DNA from 3 places in the Telluria sp. Soil_C_11 genome. Region 2 is predicted to be linked to each of the others. Evidence: predicted binding sites of a transcription regulator. Region 2 holds the regulator's gene; each other region holds the start of a gene.
What was found. Region 2 encodes HrcA, which represses chaperone genes, less so after heat shock. Its sites were predicted from a motif close to TTAGCACTCNNNNNNNNNGAGTGCTAA; they were not measured.
Positions count from the first base shown of each region.

Region 1 (5,492 bases), on a different contig from region 2:
GGGGCGCCTCGCGCTTGCAGGCGGCAAGGGCGCACAGGACCAGGGCGGCGGCGCCGAACAGGCGGGCGGGAAGGGGATATGGGTTTGGCATGGGGGATTCCGTTGTTATCCGGACATACTAAACCACCGCCTTGTTACGGACAATATATCGCTAGAACACGTCGAGCATCGGGAAGGCGGGCTGCGCCCGGATGCAATCCCACAGGTAGATGGCAAAGCCCAGGTCTCCGGTCCACAGGGAGTAGCGCGCCCGGCCATAGTGGGCGGCATCGCGCTGCACCTGGCCGATGCCGTGCATGGCAAAGGCGCGCGCGCGCTCGAGCCAGCGTGGGTCGCCCGTGCGCCGGTACAGCACCAGCAGGGCATAGCCGTTCCCGCCGGTGCCGTGGCACAGGTTCGATCCCTTGGCCAGCGGGCCGCCCTCCCAGACGGTCTCGCCCGCCGCAACCAGCAGGTCGTCGAGCTCCTCGCCGGGAAAGCCGGCCAGGCAGATGACGAAGCCCGGCGCGCCGTGGCAGAACTGCAGCAGCTTCTTGTCCGCTTCCCTTTGGCTGCCGAACAGCTGCGGGCGCCAGTTGGCCTGCTCGCCCTCCACGTCGGCGGTGCGGCGCACCGTGTTGGCGATGCACTGCTGCCACTCGTCCCAGCGCCCGGCGCCGAGCAGGTGGCGTCCGCGGATCAGCGGCACGGCCGCGGCGACGAAGCCGTGGACCGCGTCGAGGTAGGTCGAGCGGCGCCCGTACAGTTCCTGGGTCCAGTAGGCGCAGCCGTGTTGCTCCGACCATTCGAGCCGCTTCCAGAGCGTGTCGGCAGTGGCGCGGTACAGCGCGGCCAAGCACGCGTCGCCCGTCCGCTCCCACAGGAACAGGGCGGCGAGCAGGGTGCCCGGTGCGCCCCACATCAGCTCGCGCGCCGGATGGTCCGCATTGCCGGCGATGAGGTCGCGCAGCGCCTGCGCCTGCCGCGCCTCGTGCGTTCGTGCCAGGGCCATCATCGCGATCGGCGTGTCGCCCATCAGCCAGGAGGCGCGTTCCCGGTCCAGCCCCTGGCCAGCGAGCCAGTCCCGGTTGCGCGCGAGCAGGCGATCGCATCCGGGCAGGTCGTCGCGCGACAGCCGGGCCGCGCCGCAGGCCTGCAGATAGCCCAGGGCCCAGGCCACGCCGGCGGCGCCGTGGTACATCGGGGTCTCGACCAGGTCGGGGCCGTCGCCTTCGCGGTCCAGCGGATGCAGGGGCCAGTAGCGTTCCGGGTCGAAATGCGCCTCGGCGTCCGCGACGATGCCTTCGATGGCGCGCCTGGCATGGTCTTCGTCCCACGGGCGCGGGATCAGCGCTTCGTGCCTGGCGGGATCGTAAAGCATGTGTCTCAGCCTTCCAGCTGCAGGCCGTGCTGCTCGCACCAGTGCTGCAGCGCGGTGCGCGTCTCGTCCTCGCGGAAGCGGTACCAGGCATCGAGCACGCCGCGTTCCTCGAGCAGGCGGGCGAAGCGGTCGTAGCCGTCGTCCCTGGCGAACAGTTCCTGCACCCGTTCCCGGTCGCCGGGCAGGTGAGAGGCGGCAAAGCGGAACATCAGTTCGCGCCCCAGGCCCAGCTCGCTGGCCGCGGGGACGGTCACGTACTGCCCGCTGGATTCGATGTCGCCGGGCAGCGGCGCTTCCTCGTCCATGTATTCGTCGTTGAGCAGGTGGATCATGCCGGTCTCGCGCGCGACCAGGGCGTGGGCGCTGCCCTCGCCATCGTCGACCAGGATGGCCGCATTTTCCAGTTCGTCCAGTTTGATCGCCGGCATCGCTTCCTCCCATGAAAAAAGCCCGCGGGGCGCAAACCCCGCGGGCCTTACTTTACTACTCGGTAGGCTGTAAAGCCGTCCGGCTTGAATTACATCATGCCGTCCATGCCGCCCATGCCACCCATACCGCCCATGCCGCCCATGCCGCCGGCCGGCTTGTCTTCGACGATCTCGGAGACCATGCAGTCGGTGGTCAGCATCAGGCCGGCGATCGACGCTGCGTTCTGCAGAGCCGAGCGGGTGACCTTGGCCGGGTCCAGCACGCCCATTTCGACCATGTCGCCATAGGTGCCGTTGGCGGCGTTGTAGCCGTAGTTGCCGGTGCCGTTCAGGACAGCCGAGACGACGACCGACGGCTCTTCACCGGCGTTCTGGACGATCATGCGCAGCGGCTCTTCCATGGCGCGCAGGACGATCTTGATGCCGGCTTCCTGGTCCGGGTTGTCGCCCTTGACCTGCAGGGCAGCGCGGGCGCGCAGCAGGGCCACGCCGCCGCCCGGGACGATGCCTTCTTCCACGGCAGCGCGGGTAGCGTGCAGCGCGTCTTCCACGCGTGCTTTCTTCTCTTTCATCTCGACTTCGGTAGCGGCACCGACGCGGATCACGGCAACGCCGCCGGCCAGCTTGGCCACGCGCTCTTGCAGCTTCTCACGGTCGTAGTCCGAGGTCGCTTCTTCGATCTGGACGCGGATCATCTTGACGCGGGCTTCGATCGCTTCAGCGGCGCCGGCGCCATCGATGATGATGGTGTTTTCCTTGCCGACTTCGATGCGCTTGGCCTGGCCCAGTTCGTTCAGGGTGACCTTTTCCAGGGTCAGGCCGACTTCTTCGGCGATGACCTGGCCACCGGTCAGGATGGCGATGTCTTCCAGCATGGCCTTGCGGCGGTCGCCGAAGCCCGGGGCCTTGACGGCGACGGTCTTCAGGATGCCACGGATGTTGTTGACCACCAGGGTCGCCAGGGCTTCGCCTTCGATGTCTTCGGCGACGATCACCAGCGGACGGCCGGCCTTGGCGACTTGCTCCAGCACCGGCAGCAGGTCACGGATGTTCGAGATCTTCTTGTCGCACAGCAGGACGAACGGGTTCTCGTGAACGGCAACCTGCTTGTCCGGGTTGTTGATGAAGTACGGCGACAGGTAGCCGCGGTCGAACTGCATGCCTTCGACGATGTCCAGCTCATCCTGCAGCGACTTGCCGTCTTCGACGGTGATCACGCCTTCCTTGCCGACTTTTTCCATCGCTTCGGCGATGCGCTCGCCAACGGACGAATCCGAGTTGGCCGAGATGGTGCCGACCTGGGCGATCTCTTTCGAGGTGGTGGTCGGCTTGGCGATCTTCTTCAGTTCTTCGACGGTGGCGGCGACGGCCTTGTCGATGCCGCGCTTCAGGTCCATCGGGTTCATGCCGGCGGCAACGAACTTCATGCCTTCGCGTACGATGGCTTGCGCCAGCACGGTCGCGGTGGTGGTGCCGTCACCGGCGTTGTCGCTGGTCTTCGAAGCGACTTCCTTCACCATCTGCGCGCCCATGTTCATGAGCTTGTCCTTCAGCTCGATCTCTTTCGCGACCGAGACGCCGTCCTTGGTGACGGTCGGGGCGCCGAACGAACGGTCCAGCACCACGTTGCGGCCTTTCGGGCCCAGGGTAACTTTGACTGCATTGGCCAGGATGTTCACACCCTCGACCATCTTGGCGCGTGCCACATCGCCGAAAATTACGTCTTTAGCTGCCATTTCTTGATTCTCCGTATTCAGGAAGTAAAAATCCCGTAAAACCTGCTGCGCGTCGCACTGTCGGTCTGCGATGCTCGCTACGGTTTTCCGCGATTTTTTGGTGTTGGACTAAATTACTGGGCCACGACGGCCATGATGTCTTCTTCGCGCATGACCAGCAGTTCCTCGCCGTTGACCTTGACGGTCTGGCCCGAGTACTTGCCGAACAGCACGCGGTCGCCGACTTTCACTTCCAGCGGACGGACGTTGCCGTTTTCTTGCACTTTGCCGTTGCCCACGGCGAGAATCTCACCCTGGTCCGGTTTCTCGGCCGCTGCATCGGGGATGATCAGGCCGGACGCAGTCTTGGTTTCCTGGTCGAGACGCTTCACGATCACGCGATCGTGCAATGGGCGAAGGTTCATGCAAAACTCCTTTGTGTGTTGATTGACTGTTCGTTTGAAAACCGCCCCGGATTCGGCGGCGGGCGAGGAGCTGTTAGCACTCCTCACTAACGAGTGCTAATTATAGGGACGATAATTTCCCATTTCAAGCCGCTTGTGTTCGTGAATTGACAGACTTTTTGAGAAGTCGCAACCGGATTGTTCGGTCTGTCGCAATATGCGGGGGTCATGACTGGTCGTTCCCATGCATGCGGAATGACAGGGATTGGCGAATGCACAAGGGCAGAAGCCTACCATTCATTTCCTGAAACCCGCGCACGGCACGGCATGTGTTGACGAAAAATCGATCCCGGTCCTATAGTTACGGATGATTTCCGAATTCCAAGAACTGTCCGATAAAATCGACCGTCTCGCCCAGCTGACCCAGTCGCTGCGCAGCGAGAACTATCTGCTGCGCCAGGCGAACGCCCTGCTGAGCGCGGAGAACGTCGATTTCAAGCACCGGCTGCTGCAGGCCCAGCAACGCGTCGAAGCGATGCTGGCCCAGCTGGAACCTGCCGACGCGAGCCCCGACGAGGCCGACACCGCCGATGGCACCACCCCTGACGACGCCGAGGCCGCCCGATGATCTACCTTGACGTGCTTATCATGGGCCAGTCCTATCGCCTGGCCTGCCGGGAAGGCGAGCAGCACACGCTGCGCGAAGCGGTCCACTACCTGGACAGCAAGATGTGCGCGCTGCGCGACTCGGGCAAGGTCAAGGGCACCGATCGCATCGCCGTCATGGCCGCGCTGTCGGTGGCGGCCGAATTCCTGTCGGTGAAGTCGCCGCAAGGCCCGCTCGGCGACCAGTCCATGCTGGAAGTCAAGCAGAAACTGGAGGCGATGCACTCGGTGTTGGATCAGGCCCTGTCTCCGCAGGAAAATCTGCTCTGAGGGCAAATTCGTTTGACATGGCAGTTCATCGTAGTAAACTGCCGTCTACCCTGCGGTGTTCGAGATTTGTCATATATTCCTTGAACCATTCTTTCGCATAGGTTGCGGGACATGTTTGGTGGGCGCGATCGTCACTAGTCTGACGAACCCGAAATCGAGCTGACTGCGACCACCTTGAGCCTTCTGGTTCGGGATGCCGGCAAAAACGGCACAGGCGGGGCTATATTCACGGGCGGTTGCGACACTTCGGTGCGCAACCGCTTTTTATTTCGTGTTTCTGTCTTGGGAGTCCGGCGCATGCGCTACTGGTTGATGAAATCCGAACCCGATGAAGTCAGTTTCGACGACGTCCTGCAGGCGCCCGATAAAACGGTGGCGTGGTTCGGGGTGCGCAACTACCAGGCCCGCAACTTCATGCGCGACCAGATGCAGCCTGGCGACGGAATCCTGTTCTACCACTCCAGCTGCGCGGTGCCGGGCGTGGCGGGCTTCGCGCGGGTCGCCAGCACGCCGTATCCCGATGCGTCGCAGTTCGAGGACGGCGGCAAGTACTTCGATCCGAAGGCGACGCCGGAGAATCCGCGCTGGATCTCGGTCGATGTGCAGGCGCTGGCCCAGGGCCGCTACCTTCCGCTGACGGAACTGCGCG
Region 1 covers NZ_JBDGIN010000001.1:250,552-256,043, reverse strand. The annotation lists gene AC3A6M_RS01185 (hypothetical protein) at 1-91, opposite strand, end outside; gene AC3A6M_RS01180 (lanthionine synthetase C family protein) at 152-1,360, opposite strand; gene AC3A6M_RS01175 (hypothetical protein) at 1,366-1,788, opposite strand; gene groL (chaperonin GroEL) at 1,878-3,524, opposite strand; gene groES (co-chaperone GroES) at 3,638-3,928, opposite strand; gene AC3A6M_RS01160 (hypothetical protein) at 4,275-4,535, shown strand; gene AC3A6M_RS01155 (cell division protein ZapA) at 4,532-4,843, shown strand; RNA gene ssrS (6S RNA) at 4,888-5,068, shown strand; gene AC3A6M_RS01145 (EVE domain-containing protein) at 5,141-5,492, shown strand, end outside.
Region 1: a site for HrcA is predicted at 4,002-4,028, ahead of groES (co-chaperone GroES). Genes of this name have one in related genera too.

Region 2 (5,492 bases):
GAACTTCATACTCTATTCTCCAGATTATTGGCAGGTGACCACTGGCGTGGTGCTCGGGCCGGTCGCGGTCATGGTGCCGCTGCCGCCGTTGATGGTGCAGGTCTGGTTGGTCGGGCTGCTGAGCACGGCAATGCCATAGGGGCCGTCTTCAGGGATCTGCGCCATCGGCACCGACACCTGCGCACCGGCGGTCGCCGGCGGCGTCACCGTCTGGCGATCCGAGCCGTTCACCAGCACCAGGCCGGTGCCGTTCAGGCCATTTACCGTGACCGACAGCGGGTGGGTCTTGATCTTGCAGAACACCGACGGCACCGTGGTATAGACGGTGTAGTAGTTGGCGCGCGCCTTGCCGTTGGTGACCGTGCAGGACTCGACGTTCGACGGCACGGTCTTGGTGACGATGTTGAATTCGTCGTCGGTCGACAGGTATTTTTTGAACACGATGCTGCCGGCGCCGGCCGGCACCGCGATTTCCTCGCCGTTGCCTTCGTTACGCAAGGTCAGGCCATCCTTGGTCACGCCGCCGGCGATCGAGACGGTCAGGGCCAGGTCGCCGCTGCCGCCACCGCAGGCGGACAGGCCAAGCGCGCATGCCAGCACAGCGCCGGCATACAGGGTAGAACTCTTCATAGAATCTCCGTTGGACGGGATGGCGCACGGAAGACCCGGCGGCACCGCTGAGTAGAATATTGCCCGACATTTTAGAGCATTTGCCAAGCCGCAGCCTCATTTGCCTTTGTATCACGGTGTAACGACGCGTTTGCGTTGATTTTCACGGCCGGCCTCGCTATGCTTGAATGGCCCCCCTTTCATTCCCAAGCATGACAACGACCCGACGCGAGTGGCCCAAGGCCATCCTGTTCGACCTCGACGATACGCTGTGGCCGATCGCCCCGGTGATCCTGCAGGCCGAAGAGACCCTGTTCGCCTGGCTGCGCGAGAACGCGCCGCGCGTCGCCCAGAAGTTCACGATCGACGGCCTGCGCCAGGCGCGCCTGGAGCTGCTGGCGCGGCAGCCGGAATTCCAGCTCGACCTGGGCAAACTGCGCCGCGCCGGCCTGCTCGAGGCCTTCCAGCAGGCTGGCGAGGATCCCGCCAAGGTCGAGCTGGCGATGGCGGAATTCTTTGCCGCGCGCAACGCCGTGGTGCCTTTCGACGACGTGGTGCCGGGCCTGCTGCGCCTGAAGGGGAGGGTGGCGCTCGGCGCGATCACGAACGGCAACGCCGACCTGCGCGCGATCGGCCTGGACCACCATTTCCAGGCCTGGGTATCTGCGCCCCAGCTGGGCGTGGCCAAGCCGGACCCGGCGATCTTCCGGGCCGGCTGCAAGGCGCTCGACGTGGCGCCCTGGGACGCCGTGTACGTGGGCGACGACGTGCTGCTCGACGTGCAGGGCGCCCAGGAGATCGGCATGCGCGGGGTGTGGATGAACCGGAACGGCAGCAACAAGCATGTCGAGCACGGGGTCGTGCCGGACGCGATCGTACGCGACTTCGACGAGCTGCTGGACTGGCTCAAGCGCGATCACGGCTGACGGCATGGCTGACGGCACACATGACTGCACACGCGGCTGGCGAACAGGCATAATGTGAGCATGCAACTCGATAACCGTGCACAAACCCTGCTGAAAGCCCTGGTCGAGCGCTACATCGCCGACGGCCAGCCGGTCGGCTCACGTGCGCTGTCGAAGATTTCCGGCCTCGACCTGTCGCCCGCCACGATCCGCAACATCATGGCCGACCTCGAGGAAATGGGCTATGTTGCCAGCCCGCACACCTCGGCCGGCCGGATCCCGACGCCGCGCGGCTACCGCATCTTCGTCGACACCCTGCTCACCGTGCGGCAAATCGACGAGAACGCCGTCGAAGCCGGCATGCGCCTGCCCGCCCACCAGCCGCAGAAGGTGCTCGCCAATGCGGCCCAGATGCTGTCCTCGCTGTCGCAGTTCGCCGGCGTGGTGCAGAGCCCGCGCCGCGAGTCGGCGTTCCAGCAGATCGAATTCCTGCGCCTGTCGGAAAAGCGCATCCTGCTGGTCATCGTCGACCCGCGCGGCGACGTCCAGAACCGCCTGCTGCTGACCGACGTCGACTACAGCCCCTCCGAGCTGACCCAGTCGGCCAACTACCTGAACCAGAATTTCGCCGGCCTGTCCTTCGACCAGGTGCGCGCGCGCCTGACCGGCGAGCTGCGCCAGCTGCGCGAGGACATGGGGCGCCTGATGCAGGCCGCGGTCGAAGCCGGCAGCGAAGCGCTGCAGGACGCCGACGACATGGTCATCGCCGGCGAGCGCAACCTGCTGTCGGTGGCCGACCTGTCCTCGAATATGAGCTCGCTGCGCCAGATGTTCGAGATGTTCGAGCAGAAGACCGGCCTGATGCAGCTGCTGGACGTTTCCAGCAAGGCCGGCGGCGTGCAGATCTTCATCGGCGGCGAATCCAAGCTGGTGCCGATGGACGAGATGAGCGTGGTCACCGCGCCCTACGAGGTGAACGGCAAGATCGTCGGCACCCTGGGCGTGATCGGCCCGACCCGCATGGCCTACGAGCGCGTGATCCCGATCGTCGACATCACCGCCAAGCTGCTGTCGAACGCGCTCAGCAACCCCTGAGATTCCTGCGGTTTCTTACAGTGTCGGCCGAAGCGCCTGCCGGATATAGTCGGTGCATTGCGCCGTGCGCGCCATCCGCCAAGGAATTGCCGTGATCCGATTCAGACGTTCCCACTTGCTCGCCGCCATCGTCCTGGTCTGCTGCGCGGCTGTCCGGACCGAAGCGCCGGCCCAGGACGGCCGCATCGCCGTCGGCGCCTGGCAGGTGCAGATGTCGGAGCAGGGCAGCGGGCGCTACACCGTGATCTTCGAATCCGGTTTCGGCACCGGCCTGGGCGCCTGGCGCAAGGTCGCGCCGGAGGTGGCGAAGTCGGCGCACGTCCTCACCTATTCGCGCGCCGGCCACGGCACCTCGGACCCGCGCCCGGAGCCGCGCACCATCCTGCAAAGCAGCCAGGAGCTCGACCAGCTGGTGCTTGCCGCGAAGCTGAAGCCGCCCTTTATCCTGGTCGGCCATTCCTACGGCGGCTTGCTGGCGCGCGCCTTCGCGGTGCGCCATCCGGACTGGGTGGCCGGCATGGTGCTGGTCGACCCCACCGACGAACGCTTCACCCCGGCGCTGCGCAGGCTCGACGCCAGGCGGGCGGGCGATGACGACCGGCAGTTCGCCGCCATCGTGCCGGCCAGGTTCCAGCCCGAGCTGCAGCAGCTGCAGCCGGTGCTCGACGCGGGCAAGCTGCCGGCGCCGCTGGACGGCAGGCTGCCGGACGTGCCGGTGGTGGTCCTGACCTCGGTGCGGCAGGTGGAGAAGCCGGAATTCTTCCTGGAGACGACGGAGGCGGTGGCGATCAAGCGCGACCTGCACGCCGATTTCCTGCGCCAGTTCAGCGACGGCTCCCAGGTGCTGACCCTGGGGAGTGGCCATCATATCGAGCTGGATGAACCGGAGCTGGTGATCGACGCGGTCCGCAAGGTGATGGCCGCGGCCGGGAGGCGCGCGGCGCAGCAGTGAGGGTCAGTGCCGGTGCGGGCAGTCCGTCTTCTGGCAGTTGCCGTAGATGGCGAGGGCGTGCTCGGCGATCTTGAAGCCGCGCTCCAGCGCGATCTTCTGCTGGCGGATTTCGATTTCCTCGTCGTAGAACTCTTCGACGTGGCCGCAGTCCAGGCAGACCAGGTGGTCGTGGTGCGAGCCGGCGTTCAGCTCATAGATGGCCTTGCCGGTTTCAAAGTGATTGCGGTTCAGCAGGCCAGCCTGCTCGAACTGGGTCAATACGCGGTACACCGTCGCCAGGCCCACGTCCATGTTCTCGTTCAACAGGGTTTTATAGACGTCTTCCGCCGTCAGGTGCCGCACCGTACTGTTCTGGAAGATCTCCAGGATTTTCAGCCGCGGCAGCGTCGCTTTGAGGCCGCTGGCCTTCAGGTCGGTTGGGTTGTTGCTCATGTTTTGTTACTCTTAGATGGGCTGAGATGTGCGGAGTGCTTTATGATATAGCGTTTCCAGAGTCTCGCTCAATCGTTTTTAAGGTTAGATATGCGCGTCATGAATGCCGTTTTCCATCGTTCCCACGCCCGGGCAGTGCTCGTGGCCGGCCTGGCCGTCACGGCCATGGCGGTCTCCGGCTGCGCGTCCTGGCGTAACCAGACCAAGCCGGCAGCCCCGGTCAGCACCGCACCTAGCGCGGTCGCCGCCGATGCCGACAAGTCCGCGGCAATCGCGAATTCGGGCGCGCAGACCACCACCGTCACCAAGCTGCAGAAATTCCTGTGGGTGTTCTCGCCCTACCGTCCGGACATCCAGCAGGGCAACTTCGTATCCCAGGAAATGCTGAGCCAGCTGAAACTCGGCCAGACCCGCGACCAGGTCAAGTTCATCCTCGGCACCCCGCTGCTGACCGACGCCTTCCACGCCGACCGCTGGGACTATCCCTTCTACCTCGCGCGCGGCAACGGCGAGCTGACCACCAGCCGCGTCACCGTCTACTTCAAGGACAACCTGCTGGCCAGGATCGACGGCGGCAACCTGCCGACCGAGCGTGAATACATCTCGCGCCTGATCGGCATCTCGAAGTACGAAGTCAAGACCGAGCAGGAATCGCTGGACGAACTGAAGCGCAAGCGCGAAGACGCGGCCAAGCGCGGCGGGGAGTAAGACATGGACCAGCTCATTACTCCCTTGCTCATCGCCGTCGCCGGCGCCAGCGGCCGCATGGGCCGCATGCTGATCGAAACCATCGCCGCCGATCCCGGCGCGACGCTTGCCGGCGCGCTCGATCGCGAAGGCAATCCCTTCATCGGCTCGGACGCCGGCGCCTTCTCGGGCCAGCTGACGGGCGTGACGATCCGCTCAAACCTGGACCAGGGCCTGGCCGGCGCCCGGTACCTGATCGACTTCACCCGCCCGGAAGGCACGCTGCAGCACCTCGCGTACTGCGCGGAGCACGGCATCAAGATGATCGTCGGCACCACCGGTTTCGACGAGGCCGGCAAGGCCGCGATCCGCGCCGCCGCCGAAAAGACCGCGATCGTGTTTGCGCCGAACATGAGCATCGGCGTGAATGTGACCATGAAGCTGCTGGAAATGGCGGCGAAGAATTTCTCGCAGGGCTATGACATCGAGATCATCGAAGCCCACCACCGCCACAAGGTCGACGCCCCGTCCGGCACCGCGCTGAAGATGGGCGAGGTCATCGCCGACGCCCTCGGCCGCGACCTGCAGCAGTGCGCCGTCTACGGCCGCGAAGGCGTGACCGGCGAGCGCGACCCGTCGACCATCGGCTTTGCCACCGTGCGCGGCGGCGACATCGTCGGCGACCACACCGTGCTGTTCGCCGGCATCGGCGAGCGCATCGAGATCAGCCACAAATCGAGCAGCCGCGTCAGCTATGCCCAGGGCGCACTGCGCGCCGCACGCTTCCTGGCCGACAAGCAGACCGGCCTGTA
Region 2 covers NZ_JBDGIN010000015.1:92,332-97,823, reverse strand. The annotation lists gene AC3A6M_RS20245 (hypothetical protein) at 1-9, opposite strand, end outside; gene AC3A6M_RS20240 (hypothetical protein) at 25-630, opposite strand; gene AC3A6M_RS20235 (HAD family hydrolase) at 822-1,535, shown strand; gene hrcA (heat-inducible transcriptional repressor HrcA) at 1,596-2,609, shown strand; gene AC3A6M_RS20225 (alpha/beta fold hydrolase) at 2,701-3,561, shown strand; gene fur (ferric iron uptake transcriptional regulator) at 3,565-3,993, opposite strand; gene AC3A6M_RS20215 (outer membrane protein assembly factor BamE) at 4,084-4,701, shown strand; gene dapB (4-hydroxy-tetrahydrodipicolinate reductase) at 4,717-5,492, shown strand, end outside.

Region 3 (5,492 bases), on a different contig from region 2:
CCGCTGGCCCTTCATGGAAGCCTGCTGCCAGAGCGATACCGCGCGGGCCGGATCCTGCTCGCCGCCAAGGCCGTTGTAGAGCAGGTAGCCGAGGTTGTTGTGCGCATCGATATCCCCCTGTTCGACGGCCTTCTGCCAGTGCCGGCGCGCCGCCGCGTAATCCTTGGTGCGGTAGGCATCCACCCCGCGGTTGTAGTCGCTCGCCGGTTGGGGCTGCGCGGCAGCCTGCAGGCAGGCGCCCAGCAGCAGGGCGGCGATGGCGGCGTTTTTCAGCATCGGAGTTCCTTTCGTCGACGGCGCAACGGGGCCGTTCCGGGTGTACGATATCTGGAATATGACAAGGGAGACAAGCATGAAGCGTTTGACCGCCGCAGATTTCGATCCGGAAGTGCTGAAACTGTTCGATGGTTATGTGCATGGGCGCCTGTCGCGCCGCGATTTCCTCTTGCGGGCAGGGCGCTACGCGGCGGGCGGCGTCACCGCGGCCACCCTGCTGGCGCAACTGTCGCCATCGTTCGCGGCGCCGCTGGTGGGTCCCGCCGATGCGCGCCTCAAGACGAGCTACCAGGAGTTCCCCTCGCCGCAGGGCTACGGCACGGTGCGCGGCTACCTGGCCATGCCGTCCAACGCCAAGGGCAAGCTGCCGGCGATCCTGGTCGTGCACGAGAACCGCGGCCTGAATCCGCATATCGAAGACATCGCGCGCCGCCTCGCGCTGGAGGGCTTCATCGCCTACGCGCCGGACGCGCTATATCCGCTGGGCGGCTATCCCGGCGATGAGGACAAGGCGCGTGCGCTGTTTGCGAAGCTGGAGCAAGGCAAGACCCGCGCCGACTTCATCGCCGCGGCCCATGGCCTCGCCGCGCTGCCCCAGGGAACGGGAAAGATCGGCGTGGTCGGCTTCTGCTGGGGTGGCGGCATCGCCAACTACCTGGCCACGCAACTGCCGGAACTGGCGGCGGCCGTGCCTTTCTATGGTTCGCAGCCGGCGCCAGGCGAGGTCGCCCGCATCCGCGCGCCACTGCTGATCCACGATGCCGGCAAGGACGAGCGCATCCTGGCAGGCTGGCCCGCCTACGAAGCCGCGCTGCAGGCCAACAAGGTGAACTACCAGCACTTCGTCTACGCCGGCGCCGAGCACGGCTTCAACAACGACACCACGCCGCGCTACGACGAGGCAGCCGCCAGGCTGGCCTGGAGCCGGACGGTCGCCTTCTTCAAGGAAAAGCTGACCTAACGTCAACTTCGCTCAAACCGGGGTCAGACTCCGAATTTTGGCAATATCTTCTGCGCTATTTCCAAAATCGGGAGTCTGACCCCGGTTTGGGGCAAAACAAAAGGCACCCGAAGGTGCCTTTGCTTTTCAAGCGGAGATCGCTTAGACGTAGGCCGCCAGCGCGGTCTTCATCTTTTTCAGCGCCGCCGTTTCGATCTGGCGGATGCGCTCGGCCGACACGCCGAATTCCTCGGCCAGCGTGTGCAGGGTCGCGCCCGAGCCGTCGTCGTTGGCCAGCCAGCGTGCTTCCACGATGCGGCGCGAACGCGGGTCCAGCTTGCCCAGGGCCGTTTCCAGGCCTTCCGACTGCAGGCGCACCGTGTCGTTCGCTTCCAGCACCTTGGTCGGTTCCTGCTGGTCCGAGGACAGGTAGGCGATCGGCGAGAACTTGTCGTCTTCGTCGTCGGTCGGCGCTTCCAGCGCGATGTCGCGGCCCGACAGGCGGGTTTCCATCTCGATCACTTCTTCGCGCTTCACGTCGAGCATCTTGGCCAGGTCGTCGACCTGTTGCGGCGACATCGCGTCCAGGCCGGTCTTGTTGCTGCGCAGGTTGAAGAACAGCTTGCGCTGGGCCTTGGTCGTCGCGACCTTTACCAGGCGCCAGTTCTTCAGGATGTATTCGTGCATCTCGGCCTTGATCCAGTGCATGGCATAGGACACCAGGCGCACGCCCTGGTTCGGGTCGAAACGCTTGACTGCCTTCATCAGGCCGATATTGCCTTCCTGGATCAGGTCGGCGTGCGGCAGGCCATAGCCGAGGTAGCCGCGCGCGATCGACACCACCAGGCGCAGGTGCGACATCACCAGTTTCTGTGCGGCATCCAGGTCATTGTTGTCCCGCAGCCGCTTTGCCAGCGATACCTCTTCCTCGTGGGACAGCATCGGCAGACGGTTGACGGCCGAGATATAGGCGTCGATATTGCCGAGATTGCCGGTGAAACCCAGTCCCAGAGCACGGCTGCCAACAGGAACCAATGCGGATTGTGCGGACATAGTCATTTTCCCTCGTAGAATAATCTGTGCTGCATCGTCAATGTGACCGAAAAAAAGCCCCGAAGGCGCAATTTTTACGGCTTGTTACGGGATGCGGAACGTGTGCTTCAAGGAGCCACTTACGTCATAGTCAAACGTAATATTAGCACTCTCTTGAGGTGAGTGCTAGCCGCCACCATATCCCTGACGACGCCCTTAAGTCCTGCCAAAGTATTGCTCTAAGGAATCGAATTTCCGGCTTGATTCAACTGTAGAGCAGGTACAAGCGGTACAGTTGATAGGGGTCAAACGTGACGCTGGTACTAATTGAATTAGGTAGAAGACAGGTTATGCCTCGTATGCTGCGAGGTCTGTGAGGTGGCGCACCTACTCTTGTAGGCGTAAACCCCGCCGCCGGCTCCGATTTCTCTGGCCAGCGGCGGACGGGTTAACGAAAGATCAATCAGTTGAGGCGCGCCAGGTGCCGCTGCACCGACAGCATCGCCCCCACCAGCCCGAGCCCGGCGCTGATGGCCAGCAGGCCGGCGAGGCCCAGCGGCGGCAACGCCGACAGCTGGAATTCCGACGCATACAGGCGCGCGAACTCGGCAATGGCCGCATTCAGCGGATGCAATGCCAGCGAAACCGCCCCCAGCGCCACCGCGCCGGCGCACAGGCCGAGCAGGGCACCGGTGTAGTAGAACGGGCGGTGGATGAAGTTGTCGGTCGCGCCCAGCAGCTTGGAGACGGCGATCTCGTCGCGCTGGGTCAGCACCTGCAGGCGGATAGTGTTGAACACCACCGCGATCACGACCACGCCGAGCGTGATCGCCAGCAGCAGCAGCACCAGGCGCAGTACGCCCAGCAGGGCCGCCAGGCGCTTCACCCAGGCCGAATCGACCTGCACCGAATCCACGCCCGGCAAGGCGCGCATCTGCTCGGCGATGCCGTCCACGCGGGCGGCGTCGGCGCGGCTGGTAAAGCCTTCCAGCTTCATCACATAGCTGTCGGGCAGGGGATTGTCGCCCAGGGTCTCGATGACGTCGCCCAGGCCGCTTTTGGTCTTCAGGCTGTCGAGCGCCTGCTCGCGCGGCACGAAGCTGACCTTGGCTCGGCTGGAAGCGAGGATCTGGCGCAGCTGCGGCGCCAGCGCCTGCGCCTGCTCGCGCGGGGCATCCGTCTTCATGAACAGGCTGATCTCGGGATCGACCGAGAGCTGTTCCGACATCGGGCGCACGTTGTCGAGCAGGGTCACGCCGGCGAAGGGCAGGGCCAGCGCCACCGCCACGACCAGCACGTTGAACAGGAAGCTGCCCGGCGCCTTGCGCACCTGCGCGAAGGCGGCGCCGAGGGCGAAGCGGTGTTGGCGGAACCAGATGTTCATACGGCGCCCTCCACCAGCTGGCCGTGCTCGAGGCGGATCACGCGCGCGCCCGAGTCCAGGATCTGCTCGTCGTGGGTCGAGATCATGCAGGTCACGCCGACGGAATTGAAGGCGCGCAGGGCGTCGATCACGCGGTCGGCCGCGGCGCGGTCGAGGTTCGCGGTGGGCTCGTCGGCCAGGATGATCTGCGGACGGTTGACGATCGCGCGCGCGATCGCCGCGCGCTGCTGCTCGCCGCCGGACAGTTCCAGCGGCAGCGCGCTGGCGCGGTCCAGCAGCCCGACCTTGTCGAGCGCGGCCCTGGCGCGCTGCTCGGCCTGGCCCTTGGCGGCGCCGGTGACGATCAGCGGCAGCATCACGTTGGCCAGGATCGAGCGGTCGTTCAGCAGGCGCTGCTGCTGGAAAATCACGCCCAGGTTACGGCGCAGGAAAGGCACGCCGGCCCGCTTGATCCTGCCGATGTCGTGGCCGTTGACGACCACCCGGCCGCTGGTCGGACGCTCGACCGCGGCGATCATCTTCAGCAGGGTCGACTTGCCGGCGCCGGACGGGCCGGCCAGGTAGACCAGCTCGCCCTTGGCGATGTTGAACGACACGTCATTCAAGGCAAGCGCGTCGGCGGAATATTTTTTCGAGACGGACTGGAATTCGATCATCTGGCCTTACCCCAGCAGCGCCTCGGCGAACTCGTCGGCGCTGAAGGGTTGCAGGTCCTCCAGCTTTTCGCCCACGCCGATGAAGTACACCGGCACCGGGCGGGTGCGCGCGATCGCGGCCAGGATGCCGCCCTTGGCGGTGCCGTCCAGCTTGGTGATCACCAGGCCGGTCAGCTGCAGGGCGTCGTCGAAGGCCTTCACTTGCGCCAGCGCGTTCTGGCCGGTATTGCCGTCGATAACCAGCAGCACTTCGTGCGGGGCGTCTTCCATGCCCTTGCCGATCACGCGCTTGATCTTCTTCAGCTCTTCCATCAGGTGCAGCTGGGTCGGCAGGCGGCCGGCGGTGTCGACCATGACCACGTCGACGCCGCGCGCGCGGCCCGACTGCACCGCGTCGAAGGCGACCGCGGCCGGGTCGCCCGACTGCTGCGAGATCACGGTGACGTTGTTGCGCTGGCCCCAGACCATCAGCTGCTCGCGCGCGGCGGCGCGGAAGGTGTCGCCGGCGGCCAGCAGCACCGACTGTTCATAGCGCTGCATGTGCTTGGCCAGCTTGCCGATGGTGGTGGTCTTGCCGGCGCCGTTCACGCCGGCGATCATCATCACCAGCGGCTCGTGGCGGCCGAGTTCGAGCGGCTTTTCGAGCGGACGCAGCAGGTCGACCATCAGCTCCTTCAGCGCAGCCTTCACGGCGGCGGCGTCGAGCAGCTTCTCTTCCTTGACCTTGCGGCGCAGGCTGTCGAGCAGGTACTGGGTGGCGTCCATGCCGGCATCCGACATCAGCAGCGCCGATTCCAGTTCTTCGTACAGGTCTTCGTCGATGCGGGCGCCGACGAACAGCAGCGACAGGTTGTTCGAGGTCTTGGACAGGCCGGCCTTCAGGCGCGCCATCCAGGATTTTTTCTTTTCGAGCTCGCTGCCGGGACGCTCGGCGGTCTCCGGGAAGAGCTGGCCTTCGTAGGCGTTCGACAGGGCGGCGGCCTGTTCGGCAATCTGGGTGGCGACCGGATCGGGGACCTCGGCTTCGCGTGCGGCCGGCTCTTCAGGGACCGGCTCGGCCGGCGCCGCGCTCTCGGGCGTGGGCACGAAGGTATCGTCGCTGGCGCCGAACAGGCGGCGCAGGAAGCCCGGCTGGGCGGGCGCTTCCGCAGGTGTCTCCGGCGCAGCCGAAGAGGGAGATGCGGCGGCGGACTCGCCCTGGACG
Region 3 covers NZ_JBDGIN010000003.1:300,699-306,190, reverse strand. The annotation lists gene AC3A6M_RS06945 (tetratricopeptide repeat protein) at 1-276, opposite strand, end outside; gene AC3A6M_RS06940 (dienelactone hydrolase family protein) at 353-1,237, shown strand; gene rpoH (RNA polymerase sigma factor RpoH) at 1,379-2,269, opposite strand; gene ftsX (permease-like cell division protein FtsX) at 2,712-3,632, opposite strand; gene AC3A6M_RS06925 (cell division ATP-binding protein FtsE) at 3,629-4,288, opposite strand; gene ftsY (signal recognition particle-docking protein FtsY) at 4,295-5,492, opposite strand, start outside.
Region 3: a site for HrcA is predicted at 2,412-2,438, ahead of rpoH (RNA polymerase sigma factor RpoH). Genes of this name have one in related genera too.